2 regions of the Methylophaga thalassica genome follow, and region 1 is predicted to be linked to the other one. Evidence: riboswitches for the same ligand, from Rfam matches in the RefSeq annotation. Region 1 holds a riboswitch; the other holds the start of a gene.
The links. Region 1 has a riboswitch for cobalamin ahead of QQL60_RS06970 (TonB-dependent receptor domain-containing protein). Riboswitches for the same ligand answer to the same signal wherever they lie in the genome.

Region 1 (4,433 bases):
CTTTATCCGTCAGGGATTCACATAGGTATAACATGCCGCCACACTCAGCGATGATTGGTTTATTGGCATGGTAATGTTGGTGAATAGATTGAATCATATTGGTGTTTTGACTCAATGTCTCCAGATGTAGCTCGGGATAACCACCGGGCAGATAAAGGCTATCGATGTCTGGTAATTGTTTGTCTGTTAGTGGCGAGAAAAAAATAAGATCAGCACCTAAGGCTTCCAGACAATCCAGATTCGCTTGATAAAGAAAAGAGAAAGCGGCATCTCTGGCAATCCCAATCTTTACACCTTCGAGTAAGAGAGGCAGTGGCTCAACATCAATAAACGGAAAATCGATGTTAGGTAATGAGACTGTATTGTCGAAGTCAAAAGCGTCCAGAGTATGGCTCAGGCGTTGCTCTAAATCAGTGACTTCATTGGCTTGCTGTAAACCCAAATAACGACTGGGCAGGGCATGTTCAGTTTGTCTGAACAAAGTAGCGAGACAAGGAAGAGTGTTAGGTAAGGCTTTTTTGAGCATATCGGCATGACGTTCACTGCCGACTTTATTAGCAATAACGGCAGCGACACGCGTATCTTTTCGATATTGGTCCAAACCGACAGCGATGGCTGCAAAGGTTTGTGCCATGGAACTGGCATCGATCACGGCAAGGATAGGGATACCAAAAGCAGCAGCCAGATCAGCTGTGGAAGGTTCACCATCAAACAAGCCCATCACACCTTCAATCAAAATAATATCGGCTTGTTGCGCCGCTTCTGCTAAAAGTTGCTGACTGTGTTGTTTGCCGACCATCCACAGGTCAAGCTGATAAACAGGGTGACCTGATGCGTATTCTAAAACCATAGGGTCCAGAAAATCTGGACCCACTTTGAATACGCGCACCTGTTTGTTTTGCTGCCGGTAATGTCTTGCTAATACAGCGGTGACCGTGGTTTTACCTTGGCCAGATGCCGGTGCAGCAATGACAACAGCAGCGCATGACTGCGACTGCATCTCTATTAATGCTGTTGATCTGCTCGTTGTGTCGTTGCTGTGAAATGCAGAGACACATGGCAAATCATTGCAACTACCAGATAGAAACTCATTACAGCCAGGTTTTTAGGGAAGTACTGAATAAAACGCTGTGTGTATTCAGTGAATGTTGGATCAGGATAACGGCCAGAGAAGAAGTAGAAACCGCCACCACTAAATAAGGTGGCTGCAGTGGCTGCTACCAATACACTGCCAACAAGCGGCAATAAGGTGGCTGCATTAAATTGATATTTTGATGCATACCAGCGTCCAGCCATCCATAAGCTACCATAAGCAGGAATCAGAAATCCGTAAGCAGGAGACATACAGAAACTATTACTTAATTGACCACCACCCAACAACACACTGGCGATATCGAGGCCAGCAGCCATTACTAAAAATACAGGAAACCAGGCAGCTGAACTCAGGTAAAGACCGGCTAGGAAAAAGATAGCCCATGATGCACTCGGTAACGCGTCGACAGAAGCAAAATGATGACCTCGGGTCATGAACATTAAAAGTGCTAAAAGACCAGCAATAATCAGTTGCTGAGAACGAGATAAGGTCATGATGTGATTCTCCAGTGTGCCCACCCGCACACAATAGGTTTTGAATTTGCCAGTTGGCACGTTTTATTTTCAGGCCGGTCTCCGGACTTGTGAGTTTTGCCTGATAAACACCTTCCCATACAGCGCTGTACAGTGGCATAACGTTTATCTCATCTCACTTACCGTTGCGGGGGCAGTGTCGGCATTATCTAGTGATGCACCGACTTCCCGTTTACTTGCGTTAGCAACACCTAAAACACGCGATAGAATAAGGATTAATGCCACATATTGTCAATTTGCCGTATAGGAATCAGGCGTCATTGTCGCTATAGTTGACATAGTCAGTTTGACGGATGGATGCGCAGCCATTACTATGCGCGGCTCTTCAGGTGCTCTGTTTATGCAGAGTTAAACGGGAAGTTGGTGACAAATCCAACACTGCCCCCGCAACGGTAAACGTTGAAAAGCACATCATTAAGCCACTGCGAATGTCGTGGGAAGGCGATGTGTCAGGCGATAGCCACAACGTAAGTCCGGAGACCGGCCTGAGGTTTCGTAACAACACAATGTGTTGTGACCCTATTAACCCTGGATCGCGGGTGAGCGTATCCTCAGGAGACAATTATGAACTTGTTTTCAAAGGCGTTGCCTTTGCGTGCGTGCACGCGTCTTTCAGCTTTTACGCTGATTTCTTCTTTACTTTCTTTACCTGTTATCGCTAGTGATGAGCTTGACTCTATCACCGTTACCGCTAATCGCATGCCTACGGAAAATGCTCTAGCGCCGACTACGGTGATCACAGAAGCTGATATTGAAAAACTTCAGATTCAAGATCTGGCTACACTTCTGTCACGTTTTCCTGGTATTGATATGACTCAGAATGGTGGTTTGGGTAAGACAAGTGGTGTTTCAATCCGTGGAACAAATTCTGATCACGTGCTTGTTTTAGTTGATGGCGTTAAATGGTATTCAGCCACATCTGGTTCTTCAGCATTACAAGATTTCCCTGTCAGTCAAATTGAACGCATTGAAATTGTCCGCGGGCCTCGAGCCGGGCTTTATGGTTCTGAAGCCATAGGTGGTGTAATCCAAATCTTCACTAAAAGCGGTTCACTTGGTAAACCGACGCCAAATTTTACAGTTTCTGCAGGTACAAAAAATACTCTCAGAAGCCAAGCTGGCGTAAGTGGTGGAAACGAAACGACCAAATATAATCTTAGCTATAGTTACGATACAACCAATGGTATTAACGCTAGAGAAGAGCGTAACCCTGATCATGACGGTTACCGTAATCAAAGCGTATCGTTAAAAGTCAATCAACAATGGATAGAAAACTGGTCAACGGATGTTAATCTGCTTCGTTCAAATGCACGTAATCACTATGATGGATCTAGTGTAAATAAAAATTACGTCACAGATACTGTTCAACAAATTCTTGGACTCAATAACAATATCTCAGTAAACGATACATGGTCTATGAGTTTTGACCTTTCTGAGTCGCGTGATCGTTCTCAAAATTATGTCGATGATGAGATAACCACAAATTACAATACTCGTCATCGTTATGCCGGGTGGATAAATCATCTTAGATTAAATGCTCAGCATCAAGTCAATATTGGTTTAGAGTATGAGAATGACAAGATTGATAGTTCTGATACTTATGTCTCCGATTCTCGTGACAATAAAGCTGTCTTTGCTAGCTGGGAAGCTGAGATTGATAAAAACAGTTGGCTACTAAGTGCTCGTCATGACGATAATGAATCATTCGGCCATGAAACAACAGGAACAGCTGATTATGGTTACCAGTTGAGTGAGCAGTTAAAGTTGACCGCCAATGCCGGAACCGGCTTTAAAACCCCGACATTTAACGATCTATACTATCCATTGGATAGTTTCGGTTATGAAGGTAATCCTGATCTGAAGCCTGAAAAATCGACCTCATACGGTATAGGAGTGCAAGGCACGCCAAGTTGGGGACGCTGGGCAGTCAATACCTATAAAAATAAGATCAGAAACCTGATCGTTTGGGATACATCACCTTCTAATGTCGATGTGGCTAAGATCAAAGGTGTTGAGTTTGAAGTCACAACGAGCCTTGCAGATTGGCAAGTGTCGGCTGATGCATCGTTTTTACAACCTGAAGATGATAAAACAGGGAATGTATTACCCAGAAGAGCAAAACGTTTAGCCAATATTCATTTGGATCGTAGTTGGGGCGATTGGTCTACTGGTGCAAGCTGGAAGTTAAGAGGGCACAGCTATGATGATGCTGATAATGATGAACGTCTTGGTGGTTACGGACTGTTAGATTTGCGTGTTGCCTACCAAGTGGATCCAGACTGGACGGTCAGGTTAACGGGCCAAAATATGTTAAACAAGGACTATCAAACAGTCGAAGACTATTACAGCCTTGGGCGTACCGTGATGCTCTCGGTCAGTTATCAACCATAATTGATAATAGTTTGAATAAAAATACCCGAACAAGTTTCGGGTATTTTTTTGACTGAAACTCAGGATTCATCTGGTCAGTAGCCTGCTAAAAATATAGAATTGTCACATCTTTTTTATGTTGAACTCCCATGACAGATAAATATGACAATAAAGGCTTTGCCACCAAAGCCGTTCGAGTTGGTCACAAAAGAACAGCCGAATCTGAACAGTCTGAACCTATATTCCCAACGTCCAGCTTTGTCTTCGAAAGTGCAGAGCAAGCTGCAGCACGATTTGGTGGTGATGAGCCGGGTAATATCTATTCTCGTTTTACTAATCCCACCGTTCGCACATTTGAACAGCGTTTAGCTGCTTTGGAAGGTGGTGAGTCCTGTGTTGCTACTTCATCTGGCATGTCGGCGATTTTATCGACAATG
Region 2 (4,433 bases), on a different contig from region 1:
ATGGCAAGGTTACAGATTCAGGCGAAGTTCGCCCTTTGGCGGTAAAAGTGGGTGACAAAGTACTGTTTGGCAAATATGCCGGTACTGAAGTTAAGGTTGACGGTGAAGAACTGTTAGTCATGCGTGAAGATGACATCGTTGCTGTTATCGAAGGCTAATCCCTGGACTCATTTGCTTTTTTTAAAGAACAAGAGGAATAACTACAATGGCTGCTAAAGAAGTCAAATTTGGTGCAGACGCACGTCAGTTAATGGTTAAAGGTGTAAACACTCTGGCCAATGCGGTTAAGGTGACACTAGGACCAAAAGGTCGCAACGTTGTTTTAGATAAAAGCTTCGGCGCACCAACCGTCACGAAAGACGGTGTTTCAGTGGCGAAAGAAATCGAACTGGAAAACAAATACGAAAACATGGGTGCACAAATGGTAAAAGAAGTGGCTTCGCACACTTCTGATGCTGCTGGTGATGGTACAACTACAGCGACTGTGTTGGCACAAGCTATTCTGCGTGAAGGTATGAAAGCCGTTACTGCAGGTATGAACCCAATGGATCTGAAACGTGGTATCGACAAAGCGGTTCAAGCGGCGGTTGAGCAATTACGCACTATGTCATCTCCTTGCGATGATGATAAAGCCATTGCTCAAGTAGGTACTATCTCAGCAAACTCTGACGCATCAGTCGGTAAAATCATTGCTGAAGCCATGCAAAAAGTCGGTAAAGAAGGCGTTATCACTGTTGAAGATGGTAGCGGCTTTGAAAACGAATTAGACGTCGTTGAAGGTATGCAGTTTGACCGTGGTTACCAGTCTCCATACTTTGTTAACGACCAACAAACTATGACAGCAGAACTGGAAGATCCGTATGTGCTGTTATTCGACAAAAAAATCTCAAACATCCGTGACTTACTGCCAGCTCTGGAGCAAGTGGCTAAATCAAGCCGTCCGCTGCTGATCGTCTCTGAAGACGTGGAAGGTGAAGCATTAGCAACACTGGTTGTGAACAATATGCGCGGTATCGTGAAAGTCTGTGCGGTTAAAGCCCCTGGCTTTGGTGACCGTCGTAAAGCGATGTTAGAAGATATCGCTGTTCTGACTGGTGGTACTGTTATTTCTGAAGAAGTCGGTCTGAGCCTGGAAAAAGTGACTTTAGATCACTTAGGTCAAGCGAAGAAAATCACTGTCAGCAAAGAAAACACCACTATCGTTGATGGTGCTGGCCGTGCAGATGAAATCCAAGCACGTGTTGAACAAATTCGTACACAAATTGCTGAATCTTCTTCTGACTACGACAAAGAAAAACTGCAAGAACGTGTGGCTAAATTAGCTGGCGGTGTTGCGGTTATCCGTGTCGGTGCGGCTACCGAAATGGAAATGAAAGAGAAAAAAGCACGCGTTGAAGATGCGTTGCATGCAACTCGCGCCGCGGTTGAAGAAGGCGTTGTTGCTGGTGGTGGTGTTGCTCTGGTTCGTGCAGAAGGTTCTCTGGGTGAACTGCGTGGTGACAACCATGATCAAGACATGGGTATCAAAATTGCCCGTCGTGCAATGGAAGAACCTTTACGTCAAATCGCTACAAATGCGGGTGCTGAAGCCTCTGTTATCCTGAACGAAGTCGCTGCAGGCAAAGGTAACTTCGGTTACAACGCGGCTACAGGCGAATACGGCGATATGATCGATATGGGTATTCTTGACCCAACCAAAGTGACTCGTACTGCACTGCAAAATGCAGGTTCTGTTGCTGGTCTGATGCTGACAACAGAAGCGATGATTGCTGAACTGCCGAAAGATGATGCACCTTCAATGCCTGATATGGGCGGAATGGGTGGCATGGGCGGCATGATGTAATCATCCCTCAGCCTTTAAAGCTAAAAAAAGCCCCGGCCAGTTGGTCGGGGCTTTTTTGTTTAGGCAATTTCAGATGTGCAATGTGGGCAACGGGTTGCTTTGATTAGAATGGTTGAAAAACATTTCGGACATTCTTTATTGGTGGCTTCTTTAGGGGCTGGTTCCGCTTCTTTTTCACGTTGTAGTTTATTGACTGAGCGGATTAATAAGAACACAGCAAAAGCCACGATCAGAAAGCTAATCACCGCATTAATAAAGACACCATAACTGATCACCACGGCGCCGGCTTCTTGAGCATTAGCGAGGGTGGCATATGGTCCCGCTACAGTTCCTTCTTTCAAGGTAACGAATAAGTCTGAAAAGTCGACACCTCCGAGTAACAGGCCGATAGGTGGCATGATAACGTCAGCAACCAGACTTTTGACAATCGTGCCAAACGCACCACCGATAATAATACCCACAGCCATATCTAGCACATTGCCACGCATTGCAAATTCTTTGAATTCTTTCAACATCCTTTTATTCCTCTTGTTATTTTTTCGCTGAAAATTAGGGAGCAGAGCCACTCGATTAAACATGGCGTCTCTGTGCGATATTAGCCATCGCTATTTTGACTGTCTAGCTTTAGTTGGCACATGAATATTGTGTGCGATTTTGTCTGTGTCACCAAACCGTGGTTGTTATTAAGTGATCTACGTATAATTCAGGTCTTTATGGTCTCTTACCAGAGTTAAAAGGGAATTCTTAACCGAAGCTGTCCCCGCAACTGTATACGTGAAGTTTCCGACAACGATGATGTAAAACCACTGAAATTAGTCGATTTCGGGAAGGTGAGTCGGAAACGTTGAAGCGTGAGCCAGGATATCTGCCATAAAAACGTTGTTATCCGATGGCCGGGGTGTGCAGTTGGAGCGGGAAACCGTTTAATGGCGAATCATCTTTGAGTTGTTAAGCGGTGTGTGGTTTTCCGGCATGGTTTGATAGCTCAGTGTTTTTATATATTGATGGAAAGCGCTGTGTATAACCGAATTGTTCTCTGTTTAGTCCTGTTTCTTTTCTCTGCATCAGCATTCGCTGAGCAACTCTTACTGATTGTGACGCCAAGGAATGTACCGGAAGTAGTATCAGGTGCACATGAATTTTTAAAAGACACATCGCAACAGCCCGTCTCTGTACAAATACGTACAACAGAGCAGTGGCAAGATTTATCCACACAAAAGCAATCACAGTTATTGCAGCAGTCAGATTTAGTGTTTGCTGGCGGTGTGTTTGGCGAAACCGCCAATCAACTGGTGGAATATAGCAAAAAAGGTTTGTTAAACAATCTTATTGCTTTGCATAGTGATCAACGTCTGGTGATGGCCTCAAGTCTTGATGGCAAAGCATTATTAGCCGGGCCACCTGATAAGTTGATGCAACATCCTGATCCCACCATATCAACAGAGCAATGGATGGCATCACTACTAGAACAACATTCTGAACAGCAAGCCTGGCTGATCACGCGCTTCTTCTGGTTAGGAAGAAATAGTGAAAATATGCAGGGTTTAATCCATCATCTGCATCATATCGTTCGATATGAAGATACGATTGAGCGTCCGCAGTTAGCTGCACAGCTCAGGCTTTATCATCAAGGTAAAATCACCTTACCAGAGCAGTTTGAGTTTTCAGCAAAACCTTCATGGGTGGTATTGCTCGATTATGAAACCGGGGAACGACCCGGAGAAAAGGCTTTGCTGGATGCAGTTTGTGAAAACATAGCTGATGAAAAGACCGGGTGTGTGTCAGTGCTTACTGCCTGGGGTGATGCCAGTTTATCTGCGATTAAGCTACTGACACAACATAAATCACAGATCAGCTCGATAGTATCATTACAAGACTTTGTAATAGGTGGCTCTGAACATCGGCAAGCGGTCACCGATGAGTTAAAAGAACTGGATGTGCCAGTTATCAAAGCGATGCGTTTAAGTGACAGCACCCGTGCCGAGTGGGAACTGTCTGAAGCCGGGATTAGCTGGGATTCGGTGCATTACCGGGTCGCTATGCCTGAGTTGCAGGGGCTTTCTCAACCGATGGTCGTCGCGACCATGACACCTGCTGAGGTTGATAATCTCACCGGGGCCAGACTCGCTTTTTCTGAGCCAGTTGCTTCACAAGTGAGCTTATTGTCACAGCGTCTAAAACGCTGGCAACAATTGCAGGATAAAGCGAATCAGGATAAAAAAGTCGCCATCATTTATTACAACCATCCGCCGGGCCGTCACAATATCGGGGCGGATAATTTAAATGTGGTGGAGTCTTTATTCGATATTTTGCATTCACTCAACAATAGTGGCTACAACACGGGTGAACTGCCAAAAACATCAGCGGAGTTATTAGACTTATTACAGCAGCGTGGTGTGAACCTGCCAGAAGATCATGAAGCACTGGCCGCCATGTCATCCGTCGTAAATACTGTTGATAGCCAAACTTATCTGTCCTGGTTTCATACCTTACCGGAGTCATTACAGCAGGAAATGGTCAATGGACCGCTGGGTTTATTGCACGCCAATTTAAAACAAGCGAAAGCGTTAAAAGCTCCCAGTATTGCAAA

Region 2: it holds a riboswitch for cobalamin, as region 1 does, so the genes downstream of both, QQL60_RS11125 (cobaltochelatase subunit CobN) here and QQL60_RS06970 (TonB-dependent receptor domain-containing protein) in region 1, are expected to answer to the same signal.

What each region holds. Positions count from the first base shown of each region.
Region 1 is NZ_BSND01000004.1:447,479-451,911, reverse strand. Features, by position in the region: gene QQL60_RS06980 (cobyrinic acid a,c-diamide synthase CobB) at 1-1,000, opposite strand, end outside; gene QQL60_RS06975 (hypothetical protein) at 1,006-1,587, opposite strand; cobalamin riboswitch at 1,643-1,836, opposite strand; cobalamin riboswitch at 1,937-2,129, shown strand; gene QQL60_RS06970 (TonB-dependent receptor domain-containing protein) at 2,191-4,017, shown strand; gene QQL60_RS06965 (O-succinylhomoserine sulfhydrylase) at 4,146-4,433, shown strand, end outside.
Region 2 is NZ_BSND01000006.1:18,847-23,279, reverse strand. Features, by position in the region: gene groES (co-chaperone GroES) at 1-158, shown strand, start outside; gene groL (chaperonin GroEL) at 206-1,843, shown strand; gene mscL (large conductance mechanosensitive channel protein MscL) at 1,903-2,358, opposite strand; cobalamin riboswitch at 2,541-2,730, shown strand; gene QQL60_RS11125 (cobaltochelatase subunit CobN) at 2,860-4,433, shown strand, end outside.